One region of the Cohnella sp. genome, then DNA from elsewhere that is predicted to be linked to it. Evidence: riboswitches for the same ligand, from Rfam matches in the RefSeq annotation. Region 1 holds a riboswitch; each other region holds the start of a gene.
What was found. Region 1 has a riboswitch for cyclic di-GMP ahead of ACESLM_RS26280 (flagellar assembly protein A). Riboswitches for the same ligand answer to the same signal wherever they lie in the genome.
Positions count from the first base shown of each region.

Region 1 (5,965 bases):
GAAAGGATCGGACGGCAGGGGGAGGGCGGAATAGTGCTGCGACTGAAAGTCGGATTGGAACGGGAGGCGAGTGACGATGAATTCGAGATCGCGGTTTTCCAGCAGTTCCCCGAGCAAGAAATGGTCTCCCTCCTGAATCTTGAAGGTAACCTGCGGATACTTCTCCGTGAATCTGCGAAGGACGGGGGGCAGGAGCGAGACGCAGGAGACGACCGCCCCGATCGACAGGACGCCCTGCACGCCCTCTCCCAGCTCCTGGACGTAGGTGATCGTATCTTCGAATTGCTTCATCAGGGCAAGCGCGCGGTCACGCAGCATTTCTCCGGCTTGGGTGAGCTGCAGCCGCTTGCCGTTGCGGTCGAACAGGACGACGCCGAGCTCCTGCTCAATGAGCTTGAGCTGGCGGCTGAGCGGGGGCTGCTCCATATTGAGCTGCTTGGCCGCACGGGTAATCTGACCTTCGTGCGCAATCGCGAGAAAATAACGAAGCTGACGCATGTCCATGTCGAAAACCTCCATACTTTAAAGGTATGCATCACCGATAAAACAGATATTATCAATATACATCCGCCTCTGGTATCATTCAAATATAAAGCGCGTTCAATCAAGGAGGAATATTCGGATATGGCTCATGCAATCCCGGTAGAACGGACGACCGCACCCAAGGAGAAGCCGGAAGCTTCGACGCTCGTCTTCGGCAAGCATTTCACGGATCATATGTTCATCATGGAGTACGACGCCGGACAAGGATGGCACGATCCCCGCATCGTCCCTTACCAGCCGATCTCGCTCGACCCGGCCGCGAAGGTGTTCCACTACGGCCAGACCGTATTCGAAGGCATGAAAGCCTATAAGACGCCGGACGGCCCGGTGCTGCTGTTCCGGCCCTTCAAAAACCTGCAGAGGCTCAATCGCTCCAATGCCCGCCTCAGCATCCCGCTGATCGACGAAGATTTGGCGATGGCCGCGCTGAAGGAGCTTCTCAAGGTCGACGAGGACTGGATCCCGACCGACGAAGGCACATCGCTGTACATTCGTCCGTTCGTCATCTCGACTCAGGCGACGCTGGGCGTAAATCCGTCGGAGAGCTACTACTTCATGATCATTCTGTCCCCCGTAGGCTCGTATTACGCGGAGGGCATTAATCCGGTCACCATCTATGTGGAGTCGGAATACGTGCGCGCGGTGACGGGCGGGATAGGCAACGCCAAGACCGGCGGCAACTACGCGGCGGGGCTCAAGGCGCAGGAGGAGGCGTCCGGCAAGGGCTATTCCCAAGTGCTGTGGCTGGACGGCGTTCACCGCAAATACATTGAAGAAGTCGGCAGCATGAACGTCTTCTTCAAAATCGCCGGCAAGGTCGTCACGCCCGCGCTGAACGGAAGCATTCTCGACGGCGTCACGCGGGATTCCGTCATTCAGGTGCTGAAGCATTGGGACATCGAGGTCGAGGAGAGGACGGTCTCCATCGACGAGCTGGTCGAGGCTTACCGCAAGGGTACGCTGGAGGAAGCGTTCGGCACCGGAACGGCCGCCGTCATCTCCCCGATCGGAGAGCTGAACTGGCAGGGAGACAAGCTGACGCTGAACGGGGGACGCACGGGCCCGCTGTCTTCCAGGGTGTACGACTTTATGACCGGCATCCAGAGAGGGGCGGTCGAAGATCCGTTCGGCTGGGTCGTAAAGCTGGATTAGCCGGCGCGCGATAAATCTCTTGAAATTGTTGCGACTATAGACTTATAATTGATATCGATGCGTGACGTAAATAGGTAACGATATTCAATTATTCTAGTCATATATACATCGAGGAGACGCATACACGAAAAGGCAAACCCTTCGAAAGAGGGGGACGCAAAGCTATGGGCCTAAAGAACTCTCCAGTTCAATGGCTGCCAGGCCGCCGAATGGAGCGTTAGGACACCATCCCATTCGGGAGGTGTCTTTTTTGTTGTCGAGAGGTGCTGAGCTTGAAGAAACAAATATCCGAAGCCGAGCTGAAAAGACTGATCCACCAGCTGGATATCGGCAGCGAGGGCGAGGACGAGGGGGAAGACGCCTCGGCCGAGCTCCGCGAGCGGGACGAGAACGGACAGCTCGCCAAGCAGGACGGAACGATCCGGATTCGCAATCAGCAAATCCACGTTCAGGATCCGACCGCCGGAGGAGAATACGCCGTCATCTATCCGATGAGCCCGGTCAGACTGTTCGTCAACGAGCAGGAAGTCGTCTGGGAGGCCCCGGTGCGGGCTTCGGACCGGATTGCCTGGAAGGCGGAAGAGCAGCCGTTGTTCCAGATAACGATTTCGGAGGACAAGCTGCTCGCGCACCTGCGGCTGTTCGCGACGGAACGCTATGCGGCAAGGCTCGTCGACGCCGGACCCGACCCGAGAGTAATCGTGCGCGCGGAGGACGATGAGAGCATCGTGCTGAAGACGGTGCAGCTCGCCGATGTGGTGGAGAAGCTCGAGGAGATGTCGATCAAGTCCCGAATCGAATTCGCCGCCATTCAGCGGGAGCTGCTGGAGCCTACCTACGAGCCGATCGTCGTGGCCAGCGGCAAGGCGCCGGCGGACGGCGAGGACGCCAGACTCGAAATCTACTTCGACCAGCAAGTGCGCAGCGAGTTCTTCGAAGTGGACGGCGCGATCGATTTCCGCAACCATCTCCGCATTCCGACCGTGCAGAAGGGCGATCTGATGGCGAGGAAAATTCCGATGGTGGACGGAACCGCCGGATACGACGTGCTGGGTAACGTTACGCTGCCGAAGCCGCCCAAGGACCTGTTCATTCTGGCGAAGCCGAACGTGGAGCTGACGCCCGACGGAAGCGTGATTGCCAGAAAGCAGGGCAGGCCAAGAATCACGGGCGGGAAAATCAAGACGCTGGACGTCTCGACCTCGTACGTCGTCTCGGGCAACGTGGACATCTCGACCGGCAACATCGTTTTTGCCGGGGACGTGATCGTCTGCGGCGACGTCACCGACAACATGATCGTCGAATCGCTCGGTAACGTATACGTCTACGGCCACGTGTTCAATTCGACGATTACGGCGACGGGCAGCATCAACGTGCGGGGCAACGTGATTTCGAGCCGGCTCTACTCCGGTTATTTCGGCGTGTTGTTCAACCGTCTCTATCATACGTCGAAGCAATTGTGCGATTCGATAGAGAAGCTGCTCGCGGCGTCCAAGCTGCTGGAGGAGGCGCTCGAAGCGAAGCGGCAGCCGGCACGGTTCGGCCAGATCGTGCAGCTTCTGCTCGAGACGAAGATGAGGGATATTTTGCCGGCGATCAAGGAACTGCAGTCCGTCATATCGAACATTCGCAACATTCGGAAGACGGAATACGAGAAGCTGAAGGAAATCTCGGAAATCTTCACGAAACCGACGAAGCTGATCGAATCGGCGACACGGGAGTTCGTTCAAGGCTTCCTCGCCCTGCTTCAGGACACTCACGGGGAAGTTGCCCGAATGCAGGAGGAGCAGGTGGAGATCAGCATCAACCAATGCCAGGGCGGCGAGCTGAAATCCAACGGGGACATCGTCATTCATCGCGACGGGGTGCTGCTCTGCGAGCTGTTCTCCGCCCGGAACATCGTATTTCTCTCGGAACAGGCGATCTGCCGGGGCTCGCGGCTGGACGCCGGCGACAGCATCCGGGCGTCGATCGTCGGCGGACAGACCGGAGCCAACTCGGTGCTGAAGGCCAGACGCAAAGTGCAAATCCGCAAAATGTACTCGGGAAGAGTTTGTGTCGGCAAGTACTGCAAGGACGTCTTCGAGCCGATCGAGCAGACGGTCTTCGACGTTCAAGCCTTGAAGAGATATTCCGAACCGGACGACAAGCGTGCAACATAATGACAAGCAGATGGTGGGATAAAACATGCTGGCAGGTCAACTGAAGACATACGTCGGAATGAGGGTCAACCGCAATATCTACAACGGCAGCGGAACGTTGGTCGTTCCCGTCTCTCGGGTGCTTACGGATCGCGACGTCAATCTGCTTGCGAGACAGGGGATCGCCTTGAGCGAGCAGGACGTGGAAGCCGTGTCGGTCGTCCATCTGGTCGATTCGGCGGTCCGGGAAGTGCGGGAGCTGTTCGAATACGCCAAGCAGACGGACCGGATTCCGTTCGCGCGCGTCCGGGAGCAGATCGTTCCGCTCATCCTCGAGCTGAGCAATCATCCGAATTTGAATCAGATTTTTCGCTATCTGGAAGTCCATGACGAATATGTCTATCGCCATAGCGTCGCGGTGGGGATACTGTCGAAGCTGATCGGCAAAACCAAGGGGTTCGACGACGGGGAGCTGATGGAGCTCACGATCGCGGGCTTCCTTCACGATATCGGCAAATCCAGGGTGCCGGGAGCGATTCTGAACAAGCCGGGGCGGCTGACGGAAGAGGAGTTCCGCATCGTGAAAGAGCATACGGTGTTCGGCTACGAGATTCTGAAAAAGTCGGACGGCGTCCCCGAGCGCTACGCTTACGTGGCGCTGCAGCACCACGAGCGCGAGGACGGGAGCGGCTATCCGCTAGGTCTCAGGGGAGGCTCGATCGACGTGTTCAGCAAGATCGTCGCCGTAGCCGACGTGTTTCACGCGATGATGTCCAAGCGGGTATACAAGAGTCCTCTCCCGCTCTTCCAGGTGCTGAAGGAACTGGCGGACAATGTCTACGGCTCTCTCGAGCCGGGGATCACCATAGCCTTCCTCAAGCGGATCATGGACATGCTGATCGGCAACCGGGCCGTGCTGACGGACGGGCGCGAAGGCAGAATCGTCATGGTGAACGCGGGCGATCCCGTTCGCCCCGTCGTCGAGGTGGACGGGCAATATATCGATCTGAGCGCGGAGCGTTCGATCGAGCTGGACAGAATCATCTAGGTTTTAGCCACCAGATACCCGCGCATTCGGGCAGGCGGGAGAGCTTGTCGGCCGCGACCCGGTCGGCGAGTTCGTCCCCGAAGAAGAAGCGGGTCAGCCGCTCGGCCTGATCGGCGTCGTCGAATTCGTAGTCGGTCCGAATCCAGCGATGGGAGAAGCCGTACGTATCCGTCAGCTTGCGATAGTAGGGTAGCAGAAACTCCGGCGGAGACGGCGTTTCGTATCCGGTGCCCATCGTCTCGAAGAGGATGATCGTGCCTCCCGGACGAAGGACGCGCTTGATCTCGCCGATGACCTGCTCCAGGTTTCGCTCCCAATCGGGAACGTTGACGCTGGCGAGGTAGCAGACGCTCCAGCCCGCGACGATCAGATCGGCGCTGCCGCCCTGCAGCGGAAGCTCGCGGTGGTCGGCGACCCGGACCGACCAATTGTCGAGGCCGGCAGCCCGCAGCCTTTCTGCCGTAATGTCCAGCATCGCTTCCGCGGCATCCAGGGCGACCAGAGAGTTGGCCGCCGGGGCGAGGGCGGCCGACAACCTCCCGGTTCCGGCTCCAATGTCGACGACGTCCAGTCCCCTGAGGGGGACGATTTCTTCGATAACGGACAGCAAGTCGGGCTGCCGGGCGATCATTTCGTGATATTGCGCGGCTTCTTCGCGATAAATGGCCTCATGATTCGGCATAGCTATTTTTCCTCCTTATAGGCGATTAGGACGTGCAGGCGCTCGTTCAGAGAGTGGAGATCGGCGGTATACCCGTGTTTCGCGAACCAACGGGACAGGGCGCGGGCGGAAGGATAACCGGAGCGGGCTTGGGCGTTCTCCTCGGCGTCCATCAGGTCGGCGACGGCAATGCGCCCCGACGGCTTGAGCACCCGGTCCATCTCTTCCAGGGCGAGCCGCTGCTGATCTCCGGCCAGATGGTGGAACGCGAAGCTGGAGACGACGAAGTCGAACTGCTCCCGCACATACGGAAGCGCGAGGAAGTTGCCGAGCCTCGTCTCCATGGCCGGATGCTTCGCCTGGCACAGCCGGAGCATCTCGCGGGACTGATCGACGCCTGACATGGCGCATCCGCATTCC
Region 1 covers NZ_JBEPYQ010000109.1:6,550-12,514, forward strand. Annotated here, with positions in the region: gene ACESLM_RS26270 (LysR family transcriptional regulator) at 1-504, opposite strand, end outside; gene ACESLM_RS26275 (branched-chain amino acid aminotransferase) at 625-1,695, shown strand; cyclic di-GMP riboswitch class I at 1,817-1,905, shown strand; gene ACESLM_RS26280 (flagellar assembly protein A) at 1,968-3,857, shown strand; gene ACESLM_RS26285 (HD-GYP domain-containing protein) at 3,883-4,884, shown strand; gene ACESLM_RS26290 (class I SAM-dependent methyltransferase) at 4,877-5,566, opposite strand; gene ACESLM_RS26295 (MerR family transcriptional regulator) at 5,569-5,965, opposite strand, start outside.

Region 2 (5,965 bases), on a different contig from region 1:
TTCAACGTACCGATTGTTTTCCGTTGCTTCAATAAAGGTAAAGGCCTTGCTTAAGGAAGAAGCGATCAAATCGGTCGTAATCCGAAACAGATTTTGCTGGTACAAGGAGAAGCTTTCGAATTTCATGCCGTCAATGGCAATAACCGCAGCAACCCGGTTTTGATGATAGAGCGGGACGGCCATTAGCGGCATGCCCTGCTCAAGATGCTTATTCATGTAGATTTGCCCGTCCTGCAGCATGATCTGCAGGTAGCTAAAATCCGATACCCGCAAGGACTTGTCCAGCGATTCCGCATCATAGCCCGAGCTCGCCAGCAGACGGAGAAAGTTTTGATGCTTGTTCAGGCGATAGATGGCAACCTTCTCGACGCGCATAATCGATTTGACAACGTTAACGGCGGAGTTGAAGACCGTTTCCGGCTCCAAGCTCTCAAGCTCTTTCGTCGCATAATAGATTTTGCCGTAGCTGTCGCCCGCGTTCATGATGCGGAGTTGAAGCTCGTCCTTAACTTCGCGCACTTCTTTGTAGATATCTTCCAGAAATTCATAGCGTTCTGTAGCTTCGGCTGCTTTTCGTTCCTGCTGTGCGATACGCACGTTTTTTCGCTGTATCGCATAACCGACGACAAGTCCGATAAACAGATAGATCGCTATGCTGAAAAAGAAATCGGTGTCGTAGGTGAGCGACACAGGGTCTCTGCCTGCCTGCAGTTCTTGGTAGGTTAGCAAGCTGACCGACAACGCAACGGCCAGCAGCGCCTGGCGATTGCCGTATAAAATGCCAATGATCGTTATGTAAAACAGCTTGACATCGATAACGCCGTACATGTTGCTCACGATGCTCAGGCTCAGCCAGGCGGTTAACGCAAAGGCCAGCGCATTTTCAAGCGTCGGCATTAGCCACTTCGGCATTTTCGGACGGCCTTGTTTCGGCGCCAGTTCTGCCGCAGCAGATGCCGCGGTCTCATTTTGCCCGATTTGGCTGACGAAATAAGCGTACGTGCGCTCCAAGCCTTCTTTAAGACTGTAGAGCGGCGACCAGTCCAAATCTCGCATGATGGACGTATTGTCCAGATGCGAATGCCGGATATCTTGCTGACGGGGCGGTTGGTTCTGAACCTGCAAATCCGGGCGGATTTCAGAAAGATATCGGATAATGTCGTTGACGGAGTCCGGGCGGTTCACGGAAAGATTGTAAATGCCCGTGTGCGGCGAATTTACGCTGCGATACAGCGCGTCGGCCAAATCCTCGACATAGATGAAATCCCTTGTTTGCTCGCCGTCGCCAAACACCTGCAAGGGCTTGCCTTGCAGCATGTTGTTTATAAAGATCGAGATGACCCCGCCCTCGCCTCCGGAATTTTGCCGGGGTCCGTACACATTGGAGAAACGAAAGCCGATTGTCGACAAGCCGTACAGCCCCTGCCATTTTTCCGCGTAGAGCTCGTTGACGTATTTGCTTATCCCGTAAGGCGCAATCGGGTCCGCGCTTTTCGTTTCCTGATGCGGCAAAGCTTCGCTGAGACCGTATACGGCGGCCGATGACGCGTAAATAAACCGCTTAACCCCGTACTTGACCGATAGGTCCAGCATATTGACCGTCCCCAGCACATTGGAGTCTGTATCAAGTTGGGGATTGACAACGGATTTGCTGACGCTGATCTGGGCCGCGAGATGCACAACGGTATCAAAACGATACGCCCGGAAGATCTCTTCGCATTTGGGATCTGTCACATCCAGCGTATAACCGCGATGCTTGATTTGTACATTCGCTTTATTTCCGGTCGACAGGTTGTCGATGATAAATACTTCGTAGCCTTCCTTGAAAAACCGGTCCGCGACATGGGAGCCAATGAACCCATAACCACCCGTTATTAACACTTTCATTCCATCATCACTTCCTGAATAAGAAAAATTTTATCCTAATTTGTAGCCAAATTATCTTAACAGAGACCACATTTTGGATGCCAGCTATACGAAAAGTATCATAACATGTCTAAACTTGCCAGTCGACACATTTATTGTTGTTGAATGGCTGAATTAATTTCGACATTCCATTCAAACTAGCATAATAGCATGAAGCGCTAAACAATTTCTGAACAATCACGATCTGCTCCCCCGGAGCAGGCAATTGGTAGATGCCTCTTTCAGTGCCCTTGAAGCGAACTATACACTTGGTGCATAACGTTTGAACCCGCCATTTTGTACAGTTTTTGTTCAGTACGATAGTTTATTATTTCAGCTTGAAGGTATTACGTATAGTTAAAGGCAGATGGTAAATCTATGAAACTAACCGGAACAACCGTCACGAAAATCGCTTCCTACGTTTTGATCGCCGCCGGACTTACAGTGCTGGCCTTTCCATTCGTTCGCGAGTATGTTCAAGACCGAGAGCAGCAGCGAATATTGCAAGAGTTGGAGCAATCTTTGTCATCCGGCGATCTCGTTCGCTCGTACAATATTCAAGCAGAATACAGCCGCCTCTCCAACGTGCTTGACGAAGGGCTAGAGCAAGCAGCAATGAAAGCGGAAGCGTCCGAATCTCCCGAGGATTCTCAAGAGTCTATGGACGACAAAACGATCGCCATCATTCAGATCGACAAAATCGATCTGAAGCTGCCGATTCTCGAAGGAGCAACCGCGAAAAACATGAAGGTCGGAGCGGGTCATATGACGGAAACTGCGCCGCTCGGGGAAATTGGCAATTCAGCTGTCGCCGCTCATCGGGCTCGTACGAAAGGCCGGATGTTCAACCGGCTTGACGAGATGGAAGTCGGCGACCGGATCGACATTCGGATGAGAAACAGCAGCGTCGCCTACCAGGTAACGGATATTAAAGTCGTCCTCCCTACCGATCTATCCGTACTGAAAAGCGATGGAGACAAAGCCGTTCTTACTTTGATTACCTGCGATCCGTTGGTGAATCCGACGCACCGGCTTATCGTTCATGCCGAGAAAATCGAGGATCAGGGATGAACCCCAGCCTGACGCGCAAGCGGTTATAGCTGTAAACACGAAAAAACGGCCAGAATCGTCAATAGATTCTGGCCGTTTCGATGTTCGATTAATAGTATTTGACTGCCGAATAATCGCTTGCCTTCTTGCCGAACGACACCTTCTTGTCGCCCTTGCTTAGCCCCGCGTCCACGGTCGTGTCCACGACGACCCATTTCCCGTTCAAGTATACCTCGTTCCAAGCATGGTACTCGTCGACCAAGTTCGTCGTGCCCATCGCCAGCTTGGCCGGAATCCCTGCGCTTCTCAGCATGGCCGCATAGAGCGTAGCGTAGCCGTAGCAGATCGCTTTGCCCGACGCCAATGTACCGTCAATGTCGGGAACATAATCCGATGTCACCTTGCGGGCCAACTCTTTATCGTAGCTTACGTTGCGAATTATATAATCGTAGATCGCTTTCGCCTTCTGTTCGTCGGTCGCAGCGAGCGCCGTCAACTCCTTGGCCTTGGCTAGCGCCTTGTCGGCGTCCTGCCAAGCGATCGCCTGCGTGGAATTCAAGTAAATGTCCGACGTCTTCGTTACGGTTACGTTGACCTTCTCCGCCAGATTCACGCGATACTTTTTGCCGGTTACGTGCTCGAGCACCGCAATCTCGTATTGCCCGTTCCCCATCTGCAGCGGCAGCCACAACGTCTGTCCGTCGGAAGAGGCGCTTAGCGTGTAAATATAACTGGCGCTCCCTTTCGATATTTTCGCTTTCGTGTCCACTGTCGGTTTGCTCGTCAACCGAATGCCGATCGTACCCTTTTCCAATTTGGAAGTGTCCAAAGTCGCTTTGCTCGTCCCTGTGCTCGCGGATGCAAGAGCAGGAATCGAGGCGAAGAGAACAAGAAACGCCAACAACAATTTTGCGGATTTAAGCATGCCATATGGCTCCTTTCGATAGCTGGCTGTCATCCTTCGAGGAAGGGAAGACCCTTTAGCTTTGCGTCGCTGCCTTTCGGCAGGTTTGCCTTTATCGTGAAGCTTGTCCAAATAAAACAAAAAAAGCCTAGTCTTTCGGTAGCTGGCTGTCATCCTTCCGGTGGAAGGGAAGACCCTCTAGCTTTGCGTCACTGTCTTTCGACAGGTTTGCCGTTATCGAGCTTGCTTTCTATGAAAATTATAGCGAAATTTCGACGAAAGCACAAGGAAAAACCTGCCAGATTGACCGGCAGGTTTAGTTTTTTTCTCTCTATGAAATTCTATCTGTCTTTATTTATCTATCTCTATCTCTCTATCTATTCTTTCTTCATTCGAAAAATACGATTGCGGTACATGATGAATGCACCTGCCGCAATGAGGGCCAGGCCGGCAAGCTGAAGCGGCAGCGGGCTTTCTTCCCCGGTTTTCGGCAATGTTTTGGTCGGAGTTTTGCCTCCGTCGTTAACCCCGCCGCGCGGAACGTCGTCCACGTCGATCTCGACGAGAATTTCCTGTTCATTGCCTTCCGAGTCGGTCACGATGATGGTAAAGGAATCTTTGCCTTTGTAGTCTTTGTCCGGCGTATACTTCCATTTGCCATCCGGCGTGATCGTTACCGTGCCGTGCTTCGGCTCTTCTCCGACTTTAACTTTGCCGCCTTTGGGAACTTCCGTTGTTCCTTCAACCGGCTTGTCGTTCGTCGTTTTCTCTTTTACTTTCTCTCCTGGCTTGCTAGGCTCCTCCGTTTCTGTCGGCTCCGTCGGTTTCGGAGTTTCGGTAGGCTCAGGAGTTTCGGTAGGTTTCGGAGACTCGGTCGGCTTCGGAGACTCAGTCGGTTTCGGCTCCTCCGTCGGCTTCGGCGTCTCCGATGGTCCCGGACCAGGCGCACAACATCCGCCCGAGCTCGGGATTCTCTCGTTTGTTTTTTCCACCAGGACCGTTGCCGTTTGCGTTGTCGTAATCTCGAATTCTACCGGATCGGTATTCAGACGATAGTCGTAAGGCGCTTGAATTTCGATCAGGCGATATTTGTTTGGTTCGAGTTCATCCAGGAACAACTCACCGTTCGCACCCGTCGTCAGCTGCGCCGGAGTCAACCCTGTCACGCGCTCATAAATCTCGTTGCCCTGAAGATCGAAGTTGAGTGTAGAACGCCACAGTTCGAACACAGCGCCGCTGAGAAGCTGCGACTTGGACGCATTATACTTCACCAGTCTGACCGAACGAATATGCTCCTTGTTCTCGATAATCAACGAAGTGTTCTCCTGATGAATCGATACTTTCGTATTTGGATTCTCGATGACGAAGCCTTCCGCTTTCGTTTCTACTATCGTGTACAAACCGTAAGGCAGGTTTGTAAACTCGACTACTCCATTAACGTCCGTCGTTTTCGTATCCACGAGTACGTTTTGGTCGTTCCACAACTCGAACTCTACATCTTTAAGCTTCAGATTATCCGGATCCTTGGCGTTCACTTTGGTGACGGTTAACTTTCCGTCGGATCCTCTCACGTTAGGATGTGTTTTCGTAACAATCTGTGTCTGATTGGCGACAATTTCAATCGGAATCGGCGTCGGGTCGAGTGTATAGAACAACGGCGCCTCCGTTTCGATCAGCGTGTAGGTGCCCGCCGGAAGATTACCTTTGCCCAATCGCCCATCTACCGTAACCAAGTTGTCGTCGATGACCGTGTTGTTGGAGTCTCTCAATTCGAACTTAGCTCCCGTAAGTTTGGCACCCGTAACCGAATCTTCCTTCACAAGCTCGAAGCCTTGGCGAATGACCTCATTGACAATCGTGATCGGTTCGACCACGAACGGCGCGGCCAAGTCATCCTGTTTGCCGATCAGTTTAATTTCTTTTCCGCCAACTGTACCATATTCAGGGTGTACGAGGTATCCGCTCGGAGCCGATACTTCCTTCAGTTTGTACGAAATTCCGGACGTGCTGTTAAGGCGGTACTTGCGCAGCGTCTCGGCTTCTCCGTTCGCGTCAGTCGTTAGTTCCTCCAGCACTTGGGTGCCAGCAGCATTCCATAACTCGAAT
Region 2 covers NZ_JBEPYQ010000002.1:96,464-102,428, forward strand. Annotated here, with positions in the region: gene ACESLM_RS01165 (NAD-dependent epimerase/dehydratase family protein) at 1-1,887, opposite strand, end outside; gene ACESLM_RS01170 (class D sortase) at 2,284-2,976, shown strand; gene ACESLM_RS01175 (transglutaminase-like domain-containing protein) at 3,065-3,880, opposite strand; cyclic di-GMP riboswitch class I at 3,895-3,980, opposite strand; cyclic di-GMP riboswitch class I at 4,015-4,102, opposite strand; gene ACESLM_RS01180 (collagen binding domain-containing protein) at 4,237-5,965, opposite strand, start outside.
Region 2: another riboswitch for cyclic di-GMP. It lies ahead of ACESLM_RS01175 (transglutaminase-like domain-containing protein); the one in region 1 lies ahead of ACESLM_RS26280 (flagellar assembly protein A).

Region 3 (5,965 bases), on a different contig from region 1:
GGCCGTCCCCCAAGCCGTGTTCGGCCGGCTCCGTCACGATCGGCGGAGTGACGTCGGCCCAGCGCGCCGAGCCGTTTTTCCCCGCGTCGGTCAGCCAGTCTTGCTCGGCGGGATGCAGATAGACGGGGCAGTTGTATTTCTTGCGCAGATGGTCCACTCCGCCGATATGGTCGAAATGGGCGTGCGTCAGTAGAATCGCCTCGACCTTCAGGCCGTCCAGCTTGCGCATCAGCGCGCCGTCCGCCGTTCCGGGGTCGATGACCACCGCGCGGGTTCTGTCTTCGTTAACGACAACGTAAGCGTTCGTCTGCAGCGCTCCAAGCGCGAATCTTTGAAAAGTCAGCATCGTGCGGCGTCCTCACACTCCGGACAGAATGTCGCGGATTTCTTCCAAAATGACTTTCTGATACGCGTTGTCTTCCCCGTAACGACGTCCGATTTCCTTTCTCGCCTCGGTGAGCTTCTCCTGGTAGTCCGGCGCTTCGCGATCGGGGTTTTCCGCCTTGAACGCGGTCATGACCTCTTGCACGTATTTCGGACGGGCGCCCCACTTGCCGAGCAGATGACCCCCGGTATCGATGAACAGAACGACCGGAATGGCGCGCCCGCCCATCGTCAGATGCTGGTCCATCAAATCGAGATTCTCCTCCATGATCAGCACTTCCGTCGGGATGCCCGCCTTCTCCATCGCCTTGAACACGACCGGCACGTTGCGCACGACGTCTCCGCACCAGTCCGCGGCCAAAATCATGCAGCGCAAGTCGTCCCGGTTGTTCAGCGAATCGTAAAACTCCTCGAGCTCCTCCGTATGCCATTCGAACCGGTTCAGCCAAGATTCGAACGTCTCCCGGTTTTTCGTCATTCCCTCGATAAATTGGTCGGGAGACAATCCCTTATGTAATTTGCTGGCGATCAGCTGGCTCATTCGTCCAAGCTCCTCTCTCGTACCGCGTTGTCTTTATTTTAGATGCTTTTGCCTCTCTTGCGCAAATATTGGACGAGGAAGTAAACCACAAGCAGCCCCAGCGCGGCAATCAATATCCAGCGAATCAGAGGCGCCGCCTCATCCGCAACCGATTCCCACTTATCTCCGAGCGAGAAACCCAGCCATACGAACAATATGGACCAAGGAACGGAAGCGAGCGCAGTTAGCCAGGTAAATTGCCACAGATTCATTCTGGCCATTCCAGCCGGAATAGAAACCGCTTGGCGCATGACCGGCACGAAACGGCCCGTAAACACGATCATAGGCCCGTATTTCTCGAACCATTTTTCCGCAAGATCGATATGCTTGGCCTTCAAGTGCAAGTACTTGCCGAACTTGTCCAGAAACGGCCTTCCCCCGTAGCGGCCGATCGCATAGAGCAGCCACTGCTGCAAAATGGCGCCGATCGTCCCGCAAATAACGGCAACCGGGAAAGAGATAATGTCCTGATAGACGAGATATCCCGCGTACCCCAATACGATTTCGCTCGGAATGACTTCGATCGCCAATCCGATAATAATGCCCCAGTACCCTAAACTCTCGACCCAGGCCAACAATTGCGACAACCATTCGTGCAGCGTATCCATCATCGTTTACAACCTGCCTTTTTCCCCATTGATAGAGACCTTCTGCCCCTCCGTCAGCCGTCTTCATTCTAGCACAGGCTCGCGGCTTCCTTCCAGTTATACGGAGCTCGGGCAAAATCGTTGCAGGCTTGTCATGAGAGGACGGGCCTACGCATAGACTTCGATTAGGTGGACAAAGTTGAAGAGGAGAGAGCGGAATGAATAAAATCGTCATTCTTAACCGTAAGAAAATCCAGCTGTACGCGGTCATCGCGGCCGTCGTTATTCTGGCCGGCGCCTATATCGGCTGGCAGCAATCGAAACCCGCCTTGGCTCCTGCGGGCGGCGTAGCGACCAAGCAAGTCCTGCATCTGACGACGGGCGAATTCACGGCTCAAGGAGACAACGGCAAGAAGCTGGAAACGTACCTGTTCTACCCGGGCACGGTCGTCGCCAAAAAAGGCGTCCCCGTCGAGCTCCGGATTACCGGCATCAACGGCCAGTCCCATCCGTTCGTAATCGAAGGCCTCGACATCAAGGGCAACATCAGCAAAGGCAAGACGACCGTCGTCAGCTTCACCCCGAAGGAAGCCGGCATCTACTCCATCGTCTGCCAGACGCACGCCGATCCGAAAACCGGCGGGCCGATGGTCGGCTATCTCGTTATTCAGTAACTCGCGGTGACCTCCCCTTCCTCCCCCGCATAGGGTATGGAAGAGAGGCAGGTGTACCCGATGAAAATGTTCCAGGAAAAGCACTCCTCCCCGCTGCCTACGCCGCGCGGCATTCGCCGGGCATGCTCGAACGAGCTGTACCGGACCGTCAAAAGGCTGAAGCAGCACGTCCCCGCCCCGCTCGTCCGGGAAGCCGAGGAGCTGTACTTCAAGCGGGTAATCGGCAACCTGATGTGGATCTCGGAAAACAAGAGCAATCGCAAAAAGCTGGCCGATTGGTGGGAAGAGGAAGTCAGCGGCGACATTGCCGAGCTGTGGAACGTCGATCGGACGAAGCTGACAAAAGCTTTCCGGGAAGCGTTCGGCGGATAAAGAAATGGGTTGGGCGCCGCCGATTTCGGCTGAGCCCAACCCTGCTTCATTTCCTCGGCCCGGCCTTCCATTCCGATCAGCCGATAATCGCGAACGTCTGCACTCCTGCCGGAATCGTGCGGGTACGAAACAGAACCCCATTATTGTTAAAGACGCGCAGCGTATAGGCGACATTGGTCAAAGTGCGAATGTTATTAAAGCGAACGACTCCGAACCGGTCGAAGTTGGCCGCGTCGACCAGTTGCCCGCCGCGGAAAACCCGGGCAAAAAAGCCCGTCGTGTCGAAAGGAACGCCGGTGCTCTGCACCCATACGACCGTAAGCCGGCTAAACGTCTGGCCGCTGTTGCCGGTGCGCGCAATTTGTGCGGGAACCGTATTCGTCTTCAACACTTTGGATCGCTTGGAATCCCTTTTCGGGGGCTTCGGATAGCGAATGGCCATTAAGGATATCCCTCCTTCTTGCCGTTTACCCCCAATCTATGCCGGAGTCGCAAACGGCTAAACGGACACCCTCCCATCGCCTCGTCCATATTCGCAGATTTCCTCGAATATCCCGTATTCCGTTCTCCCTTAACGTTTCTTGCTCAGACTACGGCGCGTATTCGCGTTCTTCTGCACCTGATGGCGCAAAATAAGCGCGCGCAGAGGACGCAGCATCTCCGGTTCGAGAACGTGCATCTTGGCCCCGCAATGCATCCGGTTCTCCTGCCGCTCGCGGCGCACGATCTCCAGCTCGCAGTCGAACGAGATTCCGATCTCAACCGTCGCCCTGAGCCTCGACTTCGTCGCGAAATGCGGCGCGTCCAGACCCGAGAAACTGATCCCGGATATGCTGATATCATGAATCGTGAGGCCGTCGGAATCGCCGATCTCCCGATCCTCTCCGGAACTGCCCAGCACTCGGACGATCTGGACCTTCCCTTCGATCTCGACCCGCGGCTGTTCCCTTCTTTCCTTGAATCGCTTTTGCAGCTCGGGAGGCTGCAAGAGCGCAATCGCTCCTTCGTACTTGGCGAATACAATCGAGGACATCGATTGTATTCCCGCGGGCGAATACACGGTCATCTTTACCGTTTCCCCTAGCTCGAACTGTTCGAATTCCGGAAGCTCAACCTCGAACAATTCTCCCTCCACGTGGGTCATAACGCCCGTCGTCACGAAATTTTTCCCTTCCACGACGGTCCGGCAGTGCAACAGCACGTTTAAGGGAAGCAAATCTTTGTCCAGATCGGATAATGCGGCTCTGTTGTCTCCGGTATGCGCCATCTCCGCCCAACCACCTTCCTGACTGCTTGACTTCTATACGAAAAAAAACAGGCAACCCCTCTATGGGAGCAGCCCGTTTCGCCTGAATCATCCATGTAGGGACTATCGGCAGCCAGGCTGTCATCGTCCTCGGGACATTAGACCCTGTAGCTTTGCGTCCTTGCTTTTCAGCAAGTTTGCCTTTATCCAAATCCGTCTTCTAATGGAACGATTGTACCATATTCGGCATCTTTTCGTCATATGTTTTTTTGCCGATCCGCCGGGGCGCCAGCCCGTCAGCGAGCCATGACGACGCGGTTTCTTCCCTCGTTCTTGGCTTTGTACAGAGCGGAGTCCGCGCTGGAGAACACCTCTCGCAAATATTCCTTCGGATCGTTGAACTTCAAGCTCTCGCTGGACTCGGACAGCACGCCCATGCTGATCGTGACGCCGACCTTGTCCGCGCCGGCTTCCACCTGGTTCTCTCCGACGGCGAGCATGATTCTCTCCGCCAGCAGCTCCGCTTGCTCCCGGTTCGTATGCGGCAGGTACACGGTGAACTCTTCTCCTCCGTACCTCGCCAGAATATCCGTTCTCCGCAGCATGGAACGAACGATTTCGGCCGTGCTGCGCAGCACCTCATCGCCGACAAGATGACCGTATTTGTCGTTGATTTGCTTGAAATGGTCGATATCGAACAGGAAGATGGCGAACGGAATTTGATACCTCATGTTCAGCAGCACTTCATGCTCCAACTGCTGCATCAGATATCTCCGGTTAAAGCAGCCGGTCAACCCGTCGGTGACGGCCATCTGCTCCAGCTTCTGATTGACGCGGAACAGCTCTTCCTGGATCGTGATCAGTTCCAGATTGCGCTCGTGCAGCGCCTCGTTCTTGCGATTCATCTCCACGACCAGCTTGCGCAGCTCCGAGACGTCGTGGAAAGTAATGATCCTTCCCAGCAGCGTTTTGCGGCTGTCCAGGACGGGAGAGATTTGGATCGATACGTGTCTGCCCGACGAATCCTGAAGCGAGAACTCCATCTGCAGCTTCTCGTGGGGATGATGATTGTAGCGGTACAGAAATTCGTAGACTTCCCCCTGCACCTGCAGAGGAGCCAGGAACTTCTCCATCTCGAACGTCTCGCCTTTCGTCACCTGCACGAGAGGGGACGCCCCCCGATTCACTTCCAGCACTTTGCCGTTCTCGTCCACGACGATGACTCCGGTCGTCATATGCTCGAAAATATCCCGCTGCGCCATGCTCAAAATATCGAACATGCCGAATCGATAGATTGCGATAACGAAGCACAGATCGGAGAGCAGAATGCCCAGCGCGAGCAAGCCCGGCACGACCGGCAGCCACTCTACGAGAAGCACGTTGACGAATACGTCCAGCAGGCCGAGTCCCGTCAGCACGAACATTCCGATTAAAGCGGTTGCAAGCTGCTTGCGTTGGTTTACGGACGTTACCGACTTCAAAGCGTGGAACATATTCAACAGAGCGACGAAGAAATAGGCGAATTGGACGAGCACGAGCAGCCAAAACAAAGGACCGTAGTCCCGGTCCGTGTAGCTGTCGACCACCGGGGCCATGAACAGCCTGTTCGGGTTCCACATGGCGGCCGCGATGCACAGTGCCGCGGGAGTAATGTACAGCAGAATGCGTCCGCCCTTCAGCTGGGCCGACTTGCTCGTGAGGAAGAAGACGAAGAATAACCAGCCGGGACCAAGCATCCCCATGGCTACGAAGGATAAGTTGATAAAAAACAGCTGAACGCCCGGGAAATCCGTCAGCTTAACCGCGAACTGCCCAAGCGGCCACAGCATCATGACAAAATGAAAAGCCAAATACACTTTATGCGTCGTCGTAATTCTATTAACGGCAATCACGCCGACGAATAATAGAAAGAGCATCAGAAAAAGGATAAAATCAATCCATTGGACTCCCAAGGCATTCACCTTTTCATAAAGGGGCTTGAATAAAAAAATGCGGCAGGCATGTTTGATTTTACCATATCGCCGCTTTTTCCGACAACCGAATATCCACCGAAAGCCTTTATTTTATATATTTTTTATATATTTTCAAGGACTTTTTTACTTATTTTTATGAGACTTTAGTC
Region 3 covers NZ_JBEPYQ010000110.1:11,641-17,605, forward strand. Annotated here, with positions in the region: gene ACESLM_RS26425 (MBL fold metallo-hydrolase) at 1-346, opposite strand, end outside; gene ACESLM_RS26430 (thioredoxin family protein) at 359-925, opposite strand; gene uptA (undecaprenyl phosphate transporter UptA) at 964-1,575, opposite strand; gene ACESLM_RS26440 (cupredoxin domain-containing protein) at 1,770-2,225, shown strand; gene ACESLM_RS26445 (dehydrogenase) at 2,286-2,597, shown strand; gene ACESLM_RS26450 (hypothetical protein) at 2,674-3,039, opposite strand; gene ACESLM_RS26455 (PilZ domain-containing protein) at 3,169-3,864, opposite strand; cyclic di-GMP riboswitch class I at 3,969-4,055, opposite strand; gene ACESLM_RS26460 (histidine kinase N-terminal 7TM domain-containing diguanylate cyclase) at 4,140-5,795, opposite strand.
Region 3: another riboswitch for cyclic di-GMP. It lies ahead of ACESLM_RS26455 (PilZ domain-containing protein); the one in region 1 lies ahead of ACESLM_RS26280 (flagellar assembly protein A).